Regions from separate parts of the Mongoliitalea daihaiensis genome, predicted to be linked through region 1. Evidence: riboswitches for the same ligand, from Rfam matches in the RefSeq annotation. Region 1 holds a riboswitch; the other holds the start of a gene.
The links. Region 1 has a riboswitch for thiamine pyrophosphate ahead of IPZ59_RS07040 (TonB-dependent receptor). Riboswitches for the same ligand answer to the same signal wherever they lie in the genome.
Positions count from the first base shown of each region.

Region 2: it holds a riboswitch for thiamine pyrophosphate, as region 1 does, so the genes downstream of both, thiM (hydroxyethylthiazole kinase) here and IPZ59_RS07040 (TonB-dependent receptor) in region 1, are expected to answer to the same signal.

Region 1 is NZ_CP063779.1:1,660,287-1,668,537, reverse strand. It holds gene IPZ59_RS07055 (penicillin acylase family protein) at 1-1,881, shown strand, start outside; gene IPZ59_RS07050 (hypothetical protein) at 1,903-2,451, shown strand; gene IPZ59_RS07045 (sterol desaturase family protein) at 2,687-3,973, shown strand; gene IPZ59_RS07040 (TonB-dependent receptor) at 4,144-6,414, opposite strand; TPP riboswitch at 6,449-6,548, opposite strand; gene IPZ59_RS07035 (ABC transporter substrate-binding protein) at 6,549-7,481, opposite strand; TPP riboswitch at 7,569-7,663, opposite strand; gene IPZ59_RS07030 (DUF4221 family protein) at 7,770-8,251, shown strand, end outside.
Region 2 is NZ_CP063779.1:1,450,429-1,458,679, reverse strand. It holds gene IPZ59_RS06125 (TonB-dependent receptor) at 1-1,453, opposite strand, end outside; gene IPZ59_RS06120 (superoxide dismutase) at 1,664-2,266, opposite strand; TPP riboswitch at 2,469-2,559, shown strand; gene thiM (hydroxyethylthiazole kinase) at 2,638-3,429, shown strand; gene thiE (thiamine phosphate synthase) at 3,426-4,079, shown strand; gene thiD (bifunctional hydroxymethylpyrimidine kinase/phosphomethylpyrimidine kinase) at 4,073-4,903, shown strand; gene tenA (thiaminase II) at 4,890-5,546, shown strand; gene IPZ59_RS06095 (nucleoside deaminase) at 5,593-6,036, opposite strand; gene IPZ59_RS06090 (hypothetical protein) at 6,092-7,225, opposite strand; gene IPZ59_RS06085 (Na/Pi symporter) at 7,532-8,251, shown strand, end outside.

The DNA of each region.
Region 1 (8,251 bases):
CAAACACTTTTGGCAGGAAAAGCGATGGTGGGAAGAGTCTTTGGTGAAAACGGTGCTGCGGTAGATTATTTCGTACACCTGTTAGAAACCAGAGAGATTGCCGCCAACAAGTATGAAACTGATTTTTCTCCTCCATTCAAAGCATTGGTCAAAGCTTACTTGGCAGCAATGAATGACTTTGCATTAGCTTATCCTGAGCGAATTTTACTTCCTGCTGCTTTCCCCGTCTCGGAGACAGACATCATTTCTGCATATATTCTCTCCCTTGCCCAAATGTCAGGAGCAGATGAAGCGGTCAAAAAAATAGTGAATGGGACCCTAGAAATCCCCGAGGTAAAAGATCCATCAGCAGGATCCAATGCTATTGCTATCCATCCAGCATTGACTGATTCAGGCGAGGCATTTTTAGCGATTAATTCACACCAACCCTTAACAGGTCCCGTGGCTTGGTATGAAGCACATCTGTGTTCAGAGGAAGGATGGAATGCCTTGGGCGGTCTTTTCCCCGGCGGTCTTACCATCTTTCATGGAATCAACGAGCACCTAGGATGGGCACATACGGTCAACTACCCGGATAAATTAGATGTGTTCCAGCTAAAAATGCATCCAAGTAAAAAGCTACACTATGAAGTAGATGGAGAATACCTGGTCTTAGAAGAAAAAAGAGTATGGTTAAAAGTACGCCTGTGGGATTTCATCACCGTCCCTATTCCCAAAAAAGTCTGGAAAAGTATTTTTGGCCCAACGTTGGTCACGGATCAAGGAACATTCAGTATCAAAACTGGATCACTCGAAATTATTACAGCTCCCGAACAATGGTATCACATGAATAAAGCTAAAAACTTCCATGAATTTAGCACAGCTATGAATCAAATGGCACTGCCGGGCTTTAACACTGTATATGCAGATAAGTACGATACCATTTTTTATGTTAGCAATGCACTCCTCCCGGTTCGCAACCCTCAACATGACTATAGTAAAACCATCTTAGGAGACAGTAAAAGCAAACTTTGGGATAGTTACTACCCGTTCAGCGCTTTACCACAACAAATCAATCCTACTTCTGGCTATCTCTTTAACACCAATCATAGCCCATTCAAAGCCACAGACCCAACATCTCAGCTCGATCCAACAAATTATGAGCCGCAAATGGGCTATCTTCTAACTGAAAATAATCGATCCATTAGACTTGCTGGCCTATTACTAAACCAAGAGGCTATGTCTTACGAAACCTTCAAAGCCATCAAGTTTGACAAAACCTTGCCAGATAGTCTCTTATACGAACTCAATGTCAACCCTTTGTTCAAACTCGATGCAAATAAATACCCAGCTATTGCCAAAAGTATTCAAGCACTTCAAGCATGGGATCGATCTGCGGATGCCAACAGTGTGGGGGCAGCCTATTTTGCCTATATCTATTACTTTTTGAGAGACCGAACTACAGAACTTACACTTGACCCCAAGCGCACCCTTTCAGAGGAAGAAGCTATTTTGGCCATTGAATCTGCTCAAACTTTTTTTCTAACCGCATTCGAACAATTTCCAGTAACCTTGGGAGAGTATCAAAAATTAGTAAGAGGAGAACAAGAAATGCCTCTTTTTGGCTTGCCAGATGTAATAGCCGCCATGCGATCGGAACCTTTGAATGAAAAAACCCGAAAAGGAGAACAAGGAGAATCTTACATCATGATGGTTCGTTTTGGGGAAGGACTTCCCATAGTGGAAACGATCAATGTATACGGAGCTTCTAATCAACAAGATAATCCCCACTATGCAGATCAAATGGGACTTTTTGCTAGGCAGAAGCTCAAACCCATGATCCTAGATAAGGATGTTGTCCTCAAGTCTGCCCAACGAATTTATAAACCAAAAAAACAGTAAAACCTTTTAAATACATATACTATGTCAGCAATGGATCTAGGAATTGGAAGTCAAATAAGACATCCAAAATTTGGAAAAGGGGTCGTGGTAGAAGCAGATGCCTCTTACTATAAAATCTATTTCAATTATATAGCAGAAGTAAAGACGATCGCAAGGGACTTCCCGAACTTTGAACTGATTGAGAAGAAGGAAGCGGAATTTCAGCCCATTTCGCTTCGTGATATCGAAACAGCAGTTGAAAATGTAATTAAAAAAAATCAGCCCAAAGAAGAAGTATCAAAGCTTACCATGGCTCAAAAATGGATTAATGGTACAGTAACCCTCAACCCATTCAATCCTGAAATGAGCAATAAAGAAATCCCCATCAAAACATTTTTTCATAAGATCGTCATGGTAAGGGAACGATTGAGAGTTTTAGAACAAAATATCAACAATCATCCCAAGTTAGATGACGAAGATCGCATCCAATTGCAACAATATATCACCCGTTCCTATGGTTCATTGACTACTTTTAATGTACTATTTGCGGATAAAGAGGACCACTTTAAAGGTACTGGAAAGGAAGATTAGAAGAAAAAAGTTGAATTTTACCCAAAAAATACCCTGATCAGGGTATTTTTTTATGTCTTGAACTTCCGTAAGTTTGTCTCGGGTGATTAAGCAACTTTTTTAGATTAAGTTTTTAAAACAATGATAGAGGGGAATAATTAAGACTTATTTTTTACCCCCTCTATTTTATTTTTTATTTGCAGTCAATCACAAACAGTAGTAACTTACAAGCAGATAGCTTGAAAAAATAAACCCAATGGAACTTTACGCCAAAGCATTGTCATTTGCTGTACCTTTTTTCCTGATCCTAATTATCATCGAGGAATTTGCAGCCCGCAAGATGAAAAAGCAAGTCAATACAGGAATGGACACTATTTCCAGTCTGAGTTCTGGAATGACTAATACCCTCAAAAATTTAATGGGCTTGTCAGTAGTGATCGTTTCATACGGTTGGATGGTCGATAAAGTAGCCATATTCCAGATTGAGAGCACCTGGTGGGTCTATCTTATTGCGTTTATAGGAATTGACTTTGCGGGTTATTGGACACATCGATTTGACCATACAGTCAACGCCTTTTGGAATCGGCATATTGTCCATCATAGCAGTGAAGAGTTTAACCTCAGTTGTGCCTTGCGTCAGTCAATATCGGCAATTTTTGGAATTTATTTCTTCCTGTATATCCCTATGGCCTTTATCGGTGTACCTGCGGAAGTAGTCGCTATCATAGCTCCCATCCATTTATTTGCACAATTTTGGTATCATACCCGTCTGATCAATAAAATGGGGTTTCTGGAATATATCTTAGTAACTCCCAGTCACCATCGGGTACATCATGCGATCAATGATAGATATTTAGATAAAAACTTAGCTCAGATTTTCATCATTTGGGATAAACTCTTTGGGACATTTCAAGAAGAATTGGAAGAAGAACCTCCTGTCTATGGGGTAAAAAAACCAGTAAATACTTGGAATCCACTGATCATCAATTATGTGCATCTGTGGGCCTTGGTCCAAGATGCTTGGAGGACAAAAAGCTACTGGGATAAATTGCGGATTTGGTTTATGCCAACCGGTTGGAGACCTGCAGATGTAGCAGAAAAATATCCTTGGGCGTATTGGAAAAATGCATTTGAGCAGGTAAAATACGATAGTAAACCCTCAAAAACCCTACAAATCTGGTCATGGGTTCAATTGGTGATTAGTTTTGCCATGGTATTCCATGTATTGATCGCCTTTGTAAGCTTCCAGTATGTGGAAGTCATGCTTTATGCTACCTTCATGATGGTGTCGATTTTTGCCTATACCAGTTTGATGGACAAATCTAGGATTGCGATCCCAGCAGAACTATTGCGCTTTGCCATGGGGATAGCCCTGATTTATTGGAACGGTGGTTGGTTTGGCTTGGAGGAAATTCTTCCAGGAGCAGCTTTTCTGGTAGGGATTTATCTCACAAGCTCCATGGCAACTACCTTTTGGATACTCTCGAAGGAAGGAAAAGCTAGCGAAGAGGTAAAAACTGCTGAACTGGTTTCTAGTAATTGAAATCAAACGATCAGTTACCAAGAGCTATAGTTTTTGATTGAAAAATTAAAAATTTGAACAGAATTGCATGAGGTAATTCTTCCCTTTAAGCCATGCAATGGAATGGATGAAATAAGCCAATGCCAAACAATCCGGTTTACTACAGGATTGCCTGACATCAGCCTTTTTATTTAAAACTTAGCGGTAAAGCGCCCAAAGAAATGCCTTGGAGCTTGAGCAAAGACGGCAAGTTCATTTCCAACAGGAGCACCATCCGTGAAGTACAACTCATTGAAAAGGTTGTTGACCTCCACTTCAAACGTGTAATGCTTACCTAGTTTGGTCGACACTCTCAGATTGTTCACCCAATATGCCGGGAGAACAAAGTCAGCATTATTAGTGAGTTCCGTAAATGAATCTCCCACATATCTGGAATGTAACTCTACTTGCAAGCGCTTCAAAGGACTATATTGAAGGCGTGCATTCAGAAATACCTCTGGACTGAATGGCGTCCGTATATTGGTAAATACTTCTGAACTTCCTTCCGGTTGAAAACGGCTGATAATGCTTCGCATATAAGTTGCATTACCCAAAAACCGGAATCTATCCGATAGCTTGGTCGACCAATCAAGCTCGACTCCTCTGCGATAACTGTCCTCCTGATTGGCAAACAATTGGAGGAAAAACTGATCCACAAACGCTCCAATAGGTGCGATTTCGTTTTCAAAATCCATGTAGAAGAAATTCACCTGCGCATTGGTCCGCTCGCTGGCAATGCGGTACCCAAATTCATAATTGTTTACAAATTCAGCTCTTACGTTGTTTTGATTTTGGAGAAAATCAATGTTCCCGGCATTGATTTGTACGCCCCCTAGAAAATCTGAGCGGTTAGGTTCTCTTCCTGTGCGGCCAAAAGAACCATAGACATTTTGTAAGGCACTTAGCTGATAGGTCAAGCCGACTTTAGGATTCAAAAACTGCCAGTTATACAAAGGAATAGTCCTGTTTTCTCCTAAAAACTGCGTATCAGGTGTGAATTGGAGGTTGACAAATCTCGCTTGTACATCCCCAAAAAACACCCAATCATGAAAGGTGTAGGCTGCTTTGGCAAAAGCAGAAAACTCATCTTTTACGGAGCGATCTTCATAGTAGGGGCTGGCAAAATTGGGGACAAGTTGTTCGATGTTTTTTCTGCGAAATGTATATGCATGCACCCCAGCACTCAAATCCCAAGCTTCATTGGAATGTTGCAGATTGCTCATCACCCCGTAATGGTTATTGAATAGCGGATAGTTTATTTGTACAAACTGCTCCCCATCCACAAAGCCAAAGGGAAAATCTCCTCCTGCCCCACCGTAATAGATACTGCTGGTCAATGTCGTGTTTTTCGAAACTGTACGAATATGCTCCACCTGTGCAAAAGACTGCCCAAAATCATCCCGATCATCTCTAAAATTCAAGTTCGTTCGGGGGTTTTCTCTCGCTAGAGAGATCGGTACTGGAACATAGCTGAGTTGATTTTTAGTACGTCCATTGAATCCTGTAAATCGGATGATGTCCTTATCGCCAAAATAACCCCCACTGAAGAAAAAGGAATAGGAATCTGTCCCGCTATGATCCCTAAATCCATCCGAAGTAGTCATACTTACCCGGGAATAAAAAGCCATTTTGTTTGGCAAAAGTCCTGTTTTCACTTCAGCGCTTCCCTGCCATGTATTGAAACTTCCCCCGAGCAAAGACACTGTGGTCTCTGGAGCATCTACATTTAAACGCACAGATTCATAACTGATGCTACCGGCATAAGAGGCTGTACCATTGGTACTCGTGCCTACCCCCCTTTGCACTTGGATAGATTCCACACTATTGGTAAAATCGGTGAAATTGCTGAAAAAGACCCCTTGATCAATCATGTCGTTCAGTGGAACACCATTGAGGGTGATGTTAATCCTCCGCTGATCGATTCCACGCATACGCATGGTACCGTAATTGGTGAAGCGTGTGCCCGATTCTGAGTTAGCTTGAATACTTGGGGCGAGGGTTTCCAGTACAAAGGCTCCGTCCTGACCATTAAAAACCTCATTCAGCTCCTGATTTTCAATTGTTTTTTGGGTGATTGGGGCCAACTTATCAGCCCGGATTGCTCTTACCATGACTGCTTCGGATAGTATGGTACTTTCTACCAAGGTGAAATTGAGTTGGAGGTTTTCACTTAATTCGATAGTCTTTCGCTGTGTTTGGTAGCCTATAAAACTTACCTCGAGTATCAGAGAGCCTTTCGGCACACTTGGCAGTTGGAAGGTCCCATCGGTAGAGACCACAGCACCCAGTTCGAGGGATGAAATGAACACGTTTGCCCCAGGGAGAGGCTCTTTTTGTTCATTGATAACTTTTCCTGAAATGGAAAATTGGGCTTGGGCGCTCGATACAAGGGCCCAAAGGCAAATCATGAGTAGTTTTTTCATGGATGACAAAATTGTTAGGTTTTAGAAGCAGGGGCTTCTTTCCTGTACAGTTCCTACGGCCGCATTATCGGCATCAGGTCATACGGGTCTGTTCTCAGCCTTTCTTTTAGAGAAAAGCACCCCTTTTGTCTGAATTAGTTAGATAAATAGAAATTGGTAAATATCGGTTCTTTCATAAGGTTTGTAAGTTCTTCTGCTGTTATCAGTTCCTTACTTTTCAACCAGTGAATAAATTCGGTCCAGCGTTCTTCCTGCATCAGCCCCCAATCTCCCGCTTCATCAAAATAGTAGGGATTAATGGCTACTTGGCTATTGATCAAGAAATCTTTGTCGGCTAATTCCGCAAGATCCTCCTGCTTGTAAAGTGCATCTACTGCCAATTGAGGGTTTTCTTTAAGTAGCTGAAAACCTTTCTTACTTGCTCGAAGGAATTTTTTGTAAGTCTCTGGATCTTCGGCTAAAAGCTCAGGGTGGGCCAGTAAAACAGGGGAATATCCATAGGGTATCTTGTAATCCTTGAGATAAAATGCGTTTAATTCCACTTGCTTTTTGTTAGCCATCACACCTTCCCAAGGCATAAAAACCCAAGTAGCGGCAGCCTTTCCTTCCAAAAGGGTATTCCAAATACCCAGTTTTTCAGGGACAATCTTGATATGCTCTCCTTTTCCGCCATCAGTCTTGATCATTTCTGCAACGATATGATCTTCAAAGCGGGCATTATAACTCGCATATTCCTTGCCGTCTAATTGACTGATACGATCCAAACCCGAAGATTTCAGACACACGATGGCACTGGCATCACGTTGCAAAACTGCAGCAATAGCCATCAAAGCGGGTTTTTCGGGATTAGCACGGTAGGCGATCACACTTTCTGAAGGTGCCATGGCCAAATGCACTTCCTTAGCTGCCAGCAAACTCGCTGGTGTACGTGCATAATTGTCCTCCGAGGTAGACCGCAAGTGCACGTCCAGACCTTCTTGGGCATAAAATCCCTGTTGTGCTGCTACAAAGAAGCCACTGTGGTTGGTATTGGCAGTCCAATCCAACGCTAGGATAAATTTTTTCATGAGGTACTAAGTTGTGAATTCAATAAATGAACTGGAACAAAAGCTGTCAACGGACATCAACTTTTGTCTCGAAACTCATCGATTGATTCGGTTAAATGAATAATTCCTACGCCCGCATTACCGGGTTCAGGTCAAAGGGTATGATCTCAGCCCGCTGTATTAAGGCACCCCTATCACTTGATGCAAAGAACGTAAGTTTTGTGAAACTCTGCAAAGATCCGTATTGAAATCACCAACAATTATTTATTTAGTGTATTTTTGATCTTATGAACAAATAAACTTTAATTCATGCGAAACCTGACTTTTCCTCTTTTTCTAATCCTTTGTCTAGCTGCATGTGCAACTAAATCCACAGAAAACATACTAACAGCTAATACTCCTAACATTTTCTTGGACACCGTCTACATGGAAAGTGGGGAGGATGTGATTTTTTTTACCTTCAATGGGCTAGGTGTATCAGACCTATCAGAGGATGGTCGCTATTTATATAATTTTGATTTCAAAACTCCCGCACTTGAGGTCTTTGACCTGGAAACATATACCCTATCCGAACGAATTTTATTTGAAAAAGAAGGCCCTAATGGTGTAGGAACCCTTGTTTATGATTTTAATCGAATAGGAAGATCACTTTTTTTTCTAGGAAGCAGGGACTTCAACTATGGCCTATTCAATCTGAAAGCAGAAAAAATCCGGAATATCCCTTTTGAAGGACTTGAAAAAATCTGGGGAAAGCCTGTTTCGATGAATCAAGGAGAAGTATTGAACGAATC
Region 2 (8,251 bases), 210 kb from region 1:
TGCTATTAGGGTCCGGCGTAAATGGTTCTTCCTCTACCGCTTTTGCCAAGGCCAACTTATTGTCCGACTGTACCCAGCTACCTTTAATCCCGGTCTCCAATATCCTGCCTTGTCCAAAGGGTTTGGTGAAATCAACTTTAGCAGTGATAATTCTGTAATCCATGTCATTCAAAGTACTGATAAAGTCTCTGGAAAGATTAATTGGTTCATTGATCCAATTAAAGTTACTTAATAATCCTTCCGAATTGGAACGCATACGGGTAAAGTCAATGTCTGAGGTAATTTTGGTTCCCAAAGAATCCAAAATGCCAACATAGTGCAGATTTCCAAAAAGACGTTTGTTTTGTGAGTTTTCATTGTTTTCTGAGCGGATAAAGAACATATCTTCCGAACCGGGATTGTCAATGGCTGTAAATGAGTCTCCAAAATTACTTCCATTGTTTTGCGAAGCCTGTACACTCGCTCCTATGCTATGGTTTTCATTGATCTGATAATCCGAACCACCTGTGAAAAAGTAACTTTTATTGCGCATGGTAATCAAACTTTCCTGATCAAATCGAGAGACTCCTTGGTCCAATTGAAAGTTACGGGTAATATTGAGTTCATTCACGAAATTGAATTGAGAATGATTAAAGCTGGCATTATTGGTCCATTTTCCCTTTTTTACATTGACAGATACGCCAGCATTGGGGCTATATAATCCATTATACATGCCACCCACATTGACATTACCAAACATCCCGTCAATGTTATTTTTTTTCAGACGGATATTGATGACACCCGCAGTACCTTCTGCATCAAAACGAGCAGATGGGTTGTTGATGATTTCAATGCTTTTGATATTATCCGCAGGCATAGAGCGCAAAAAATTCGCTAGATCCGTGGAAGACATGTACGTAGGTCTATCATTGATCATAACAGTCACACCCGGTCTTCCATTCAAGTTGATGGTATTATTTTCATCAATATAGACACCTGGGGAACGGCCTATCACATCGAGTGCTGTATTCCCTTCGGCAAGTACTGTACCTTCTACATTAACAGTGGTCTTGTCCGCTTCAATAAGAATTTCAGGCCTCGAGGCTTTTACTGTTACTTCCTGCAATGTACCAGTCTCTTCCTTTATTTGGATGGTCTCGAAGGACTTGACAACACCTGGATCCAAATCAAAAACATCAGATCTGTATGTTTCATAACCTATGGAAGATATCACCAGAATCATCCTTCCCGCATTGACCGACTCTATTTCAAAAGTACCATCATCCTTCGTGATGTTTCCGGTCAGTAAAGACCCCGTGGCATGGTCCACCAAAGCTACATTGGCAAAAGGAATAGCCTGACCTTTATCATCTATAACTTTGCCTGTAATGGTAGAAAGCTCGCTGGCAGCTAGGTTACTCAAACCTAAAAAAAAGAGGAGTAGCGTGGCGAAAATCGATTGAAAGGCATTCATAATAATTGTTGGTTTAGATTGTTGTCTTGTACCAACAGATTAGAAAATCGGATGCCAAACTACCAAAACGCCTCTTATGAGCCAAAAACAAGCTTTTTTAAACTTGTACCAATAAAAACTGTACACAATCGAACAAAAATATTGTACGCTTTGGATACAAAAAAAGCCTCGATACGAATACCAAGGCTTTAAAATTCTTTCTAAGGAAGATTATTTAGCAGCAGTAAATCTTTTGCTTACTTCTTCCCAATTCACAAGATTCCAGAAAGCACCTACGTAATCCGGTCTTCTGTTTTGATAGTTCAAATAATACGCGTGCTCCCATACATCCAATCCAAGAATTGGCGTACCTTTTACATCGGCCACATCCATTAAAGGATTATCTTGATTAGGAGTAGAACTCACAACCAATTCTCCATTCGCAACAGACAACCAAGCCCAGCCTGAACCGAACCTTGTTGCAGCAGCTTTATTGAATTCTTCTTTGAAAGCATCAAAAGAACCAAACTTCGCATCGATAGCAGCTGCTAGGTCTCCAGAAGGATTACCACCACCAGTTGGAGAAAGAATTTCCCAAAAAAGTGTGTGGTTGAAATGACCACCGCCATTGTTTCTTACAGCTGCATTAGATCCAGCTACTGTCATCAACTCTTCCAAAGATTTGCCTTCCATATCTGTGCCGGCAATTGCATTGTTTAAGTTGGTAACATAAGCATTGTGGTGCTTACCATGGTGGATTTCCATTGTCTTTGCATCTATATGCGGCTCAAGCGCATTGAAGTCATACGGTAATTTTGGAAGTTCAAATGCCATAAATTAGTAGAGTTTAGGTTAAAACGGAATTAAAAAGCTATATAAGCTACACACAATCAACTTAACAAACTTTTAAAAAGTTCGATTTCCTCCAAAAAAGAGTAGACTTTCTCGATTCCTTTACAAAAGGATCTAAAAAAGCCGACAATCCAATACCAATCCATTGAACCATTTTTATTTTAATTGGTGTTATCAAAACACAAAGAAACTTTAGGGGTGCCACTATGGCTGAGATCAAACCCTTTGAACCTGATACGGATCATACCGACGAAGGAAAAAGTTAATTCCAAAGACAAGTGCACGTTGCTGTCTAGACTTTTGCCTGCTCCTTTTGTTTCTGCCCAGTAATACACTTTTAAAAGAAAAAAATCATGCAACAAATTAGTGCCTTAATCTCCAACTTAAAAACCCAATCTCCACTTGTTCAGAGTATTACCAATTATGTAGTAATGAACAATACGGCAAATGCGCTTTTAGCTGCGGGAGCTTCCCCAATTATGGCCCATGCCCACTCCGAGGTAAAGGATATGCTCTCTATTGTCGGAGCATTGGTAATCAACATAGGAACCTTGGATGAGTATTGGTATGAAAGCATGCTAATGGCTGCAGCACATGCCCATGCTACTCAAAAACCTTGGGTGCTAGACCCCGTTGGCGCGGGTGCTACTCCTTATAGAAATGAGCTATTGACTGAGTTGCTCGCTTACAAGCCCAATGTCATTAGAGGAAATGCCTCTGAAATCATGTCTTTGGCCAGTGTAAACATTCAAAGCAAAGGTGTTGATAGCACAAACTCTTCGGATGAAGCGTTAGATGCGGGTATACAGCTATCCCAACAAACGGGTGCAGTCGTGGTAATTTCAGGACAAGTTGATTACATAATCGATGGAACACGCATTGCCCAAGTCAAAAACGGTAACCCTATGATGGCCAAAGTAACTGGAATGGGCTGTACAGCATCAGCGTTAACTGGAGCAATGATTGCCCTTGAGAAGGATTACTTTTTAGCAAGTACAGCTGCTATGGTACTTATGGGAATTGCTGGTGATATAGCATCTGAAAAAGCAGAAGGACCAGGCACTCTTCAGCTCTATTTTTATGATGCCTTATATAATCTAACTGCGGAGATGGTTGAGGAACGAATGATTGTGGAATATCGATGACCACATCCATATTTCCATATAGACTCTATTTGGTGACAGATGAAGCATTGTGCCTTGGAAAGGATTTTTTTTGGGTAATAGAAGAGGCGTTGAAAGGTGGGGTTGATATAGTCCAAATCCGAGAAAAGTCACTTTCAACAGAGGCCTTCGCAAGAAAAGCTGAAAAATTAAAGGTTATTTGCGATAAATTTCAAGTCCCTTTAATCGTGAACGACTCAGTCGAAGTAGCGAAGATAGTAGATGCACAAGGGCTTCATATAGGTCAGGAAGATGCCACTATAGCCCAAGTAAAATCAATCTTAGGCCATAATAAAATCTTGGGACTTTCTCTGGAAAGTATGGAAGATCTAACGAACCCACACTGTGAAGAGGCTTGGTATTATGGCATCAGCCCCATCTATGCCACACCTACCAAGTTAGACACCAAAACCGAGTGGGGTTTACATGGATTGGCTCATGTACGAAAAGCTACTGCAAAATCATTGGTTGCGATAGGCAGAGTAACCCTGGAAAACGCCTCCACTATCATCAGCCATGGTGCCGATGCCTTAGCTGTAGTCTCGGGAATATGCAGTGCTTCAAGTCCTGCACATGCAGCGGAAGCTTATCGAAAAAAAATCGAAGAGGGATTAAAAGAGCAATTATGGTAAAAAATTACATAGCCGTTCTCAGCATTGCAGGTTCCGACAGTGGTGGTGGCGCAGGTATTCAGGCGGACCTCAAAACTTTTGCGGCTTTGGGATGCTATGGCATGACGGTCATCACAGCTACCACGGCACAAAATACGCAAGGAGTGAGGGATATTTTTCCCATTCCAGCTTCACATATTGAAGCACAATTGATGGCAGTGCTGGAGGACATTCCTCCCAAAGCCATCAAAATAGGCATGGTCAACCAACCGGAAGTTGTGGAGATCCTTGCCAAAACATTGAAAAAATACCCACATATTCCCATTGTATTTGACCCAGTCATGGTCGCTACTTCAGGAGATCGACTAATCGCCGAGGGTACCGTAGCACTTATCAAAGAATTGCTATTCCCATTGGCAACGCTAATTACTCCAAACCTAGATGAAGCAGCAGTACTGACAGGATACAAGGTTGACTCGGTGGAAAAAATGCATCAGGCAGGCAAGGATATCCTTTCTATGCAATGTAATGCAGTTTTGATCAAAGGTGGACATCTCCATACCCCTAGGATTCAAGATATCCTTTACCAACAACAGAAATCCGAGCAAGTTTATACAAGCACCTATATCCAAACCAATAATCTACATGGTACAGGATGTACACTTTCTTCTGCAATAGCAGCTGAACTAGCAAAAGACAATTCTCTTCAAAACGCAGTTGAAAAAGCTAGAGTTTATATTCAAGGAGCCTTGGAAGCTGGCAAAGACGTTAAAACTGGGCAAGGAAACGGACCGTTAAATCATTTTTATAACCCTGAAAAACAGATTATTCATGAAATGGAGTGAAAAAGCTTGGGAGCGAATAACACCCATCTACACCAAAATAGTGGAAATGCCTTTCAATCAAGAGTTGAAGAATGGCACTCTTCCAGTTGAAAAGTTTAAGTTTTACATGGCGCAGGATGCTTACTATTTGGGAGAATTTGGGAGAGCACTGAGCACTATTGCCGGTAGGATGGAGAAAATGGAACATATCTTGGATTTTTCCCAATTTGCAGCTGGGGCCATCGTGGTAGAAAGAGCACTTCATGAAAGTTATTTCAAAACCCTTGGCATTCCAGACCTTATAAAACCCAGTCCAAGCTGCCTGCTTTACACCAATTACTTACTAAAAGAGGCAAAGTATGCGGATGTAGCAGTAGCAGTCGCCGCTATACTTCCTTGTTTCTGGATATATAAAAAAGTGGGGGATCATATTTATCATCAACAATACGAGATTGAAAATAACCCTTACAAAAATTGGATTGATACGTATGCTGGTGAAGAATTTGCAGCATCTGTACACAAGGCTATTGATATTACAGACGAATTGGCATCAGAAGTAGGCTCAAAAACCCAAGAAGACATGTACAATGCCTTTGAAATGGCTAGTCGCTTGGAATGGATGTTTTGGGACAGTGCTTATCGCTTAGAGGAATGGCCGGTTTAGCCGGCATTTCTTTTACTATTTTTGGCTTATCAAAAATCAGAAGCGCTTACTTCCGTAAGTTTTTGAAAAAAGTGTCCAATAAATCTTTAGACTCTTGGGCTAAGATCCCTGAATTTACCTTTGTCTTGGGATGCAAAATGGATTTTTCTAGTTGAGAATATCCCCGTTTAGGGTCAGTTGCCGCAAAGTTAATTTCACCAATTTGTGACCAAAAAAGCGCCCCTCCACACATGACACAAGGCTCTAATGTAACAAACAACCTACACTCGGTAAGGTATTTTGCTCCTAAAGCATTGGAGGCCGCTGTAATGGCTAACACCTCCGCATGGGCAGTGACATCAGTTAACTTCTCAGTTTGATTGTAGGCGCGTGCAATGATCTTGTTTCTGCATACAATTACAGCACCGACGGGTATCTCTCCTTCCTCAAAAGCAATCTTTGCTTGCTTGAGAGCTTCATTCATATAAAACTCATCACTCTGATATTCCATACCCAAAAATAGAAAAGGCTCCCGTCAATATAAGAGCCTTTTGATGATGATTTATTTAAAATCTGAACAAATCTATAAATTCTTTACGTACTCCTTCGTTGATGATCAGTGTCAGGATTAACGATACCAACAATCCAAGAGAAGCCTTTAAAATATCTTTTCTAGCTAAGGTATACGCTCTGAAGATTCTCGCTTTCCTTTTTTTCAACTTGGGAGATTTGGCATAAGCAATGGCTAACTCTCTACCACCCAACAAACCTATAAACACCCAAGTGGTACTCATCGGGATATTGCTTGCCATCTTGAAGTAGAATAAGATAATAGCATATACGAAATCTACTAAGGTAGCAGCCCGGACATCTGTAACTCTAGTTTTTTCATTGACAATAGACTGAATTCTATCCCCCTTCATGTAAAATAAGAATCCTAGCCCAATGAAAATAAATCCAGCATAGCCAATAAACTCATAGATATTCAATTGCCTTGGTAAAAAAACCGCAATATTAGCTGCATCCTGCATGATCCATACAGACCACAAAATACCAGAAGTAAACCATTGAAGGATGTACCAAAAGGGTTTGGCTTCACCCTTTAGAAAGCTCTTTACGAATCGTTCTACGATAAACCAAACAATGATAGCAATGCCAAAAGCCAAGAGGTATCCCAAAAAGCTTTTTTTCATCACATCGATGATGGTTCCACCTTTGTATGTAAATACATTTAAAAGTAAGAAAGTGGTAGAGACAGGCATACGCATACGCGTCATGACTAAGAGCACAATTGGCGCTGCTAATTGCAAAAACACAAAGCTTTCAGGTGCTTTGTCCAATCCCGGAACTTGCAAACGCTGATACGACACATCTCCGTCAAATACTATCCAACTATACGTAACGGTGGCTACAAAAATCAATCCCATAAACAACCACAACCAATACCATTTACGCTGCTGATTGGAAGCTATAAACGTCCCAATAGTTTGAATACTATCATTTGCAATCGCTGAATAAGCCGCTAAGGCAAATCCAAACCACATGGCAACATATGTATTTTGGGTGATGATTCCTGCAAAAGATACAAGAATACAGATAACAATGAGGAAAGTCTTTTCCCGCTTGGTAAAATCAAAAAGTGAGTAGGACACTTTAGATAATGCATCCTGATTAATGTTTTGATCGATTTTCTTGGCCATTATTGAGCTTAAGAAGGTACACTTCGACGCAAAGTTAGCGAAGATTCTTTGGTAGGCATATTAATTTATTGTTAAGTAATGCATAATCTTTTTCTAGACCAGTTCCAATCAAAGTTTAACCCATGAATTCTAATCGGTCAAAATCAAAGATTTAGCCTTTCATTCTAAAGAATTTGGCCAATACAGTGGGCGTACCTACGCTAATGTTAACAAAATCTTCACATGAAAAGTCCGCCTGTTAAATCCATAGGTATTTATTTTGCGTTCAATTTACACATCCTTGAGGCGAAGGCGCCTACCACATACATGTCCCATTCAGTCGGAACAGAATCTGTACGAAGTAAAGTTTTTAAAATAGGTATCCTATTTTTAGGCTTATTGCTTTTTATTTTTTCGATCGATATGCTTTCTGTTTCCATGACTAAGTTAAATTCTGACTTAGCGAATGAAATTTTTCAAGCTACCAATAATCCTTTTGTTGGTCTTTTTGTGGGCTTGCTGATAACAGCTATGGTCCAAAGCAGCTCCACCGTCACTGCCATGATTGTAGCAGTAGTAGCCTCGGGAAGCATTAGTTTACAACAGGCAGTGCCCATGGTAATGGGTGCAAACATAGGAACAACTATCACTAGTACCTTGGTTGCTTTTTCATACATTATGAAAAAGAATGAATTTAAAAAGGCTCTTTCAGCAGGTGTGCTTCATGATGTTTTCAATATTTTGACTGTCTTAATTCTTTTCCCATTAGAAGTATATTTTGGCTTTCTAAGTTCGGCAGCATCATTTCTGACACATGCTTTATTTGAAAACAACACAAAATACGCATCTGATTACGCTTACAATGTGGTATTTACACGCCCACTGTCCTTGTGGCTATCAGAATTGATAGGATCTCCAGTGTTTACCCTTTTGTTCAGCGTAGTTTTGGTTTTCATTGCTATCAAATTTCTCTCCGACACTGTATTCAAATCTTATATTTCAACAAACTACAATAAGGTAAGCAAGTTTATCTTTAAGCAACCTTTC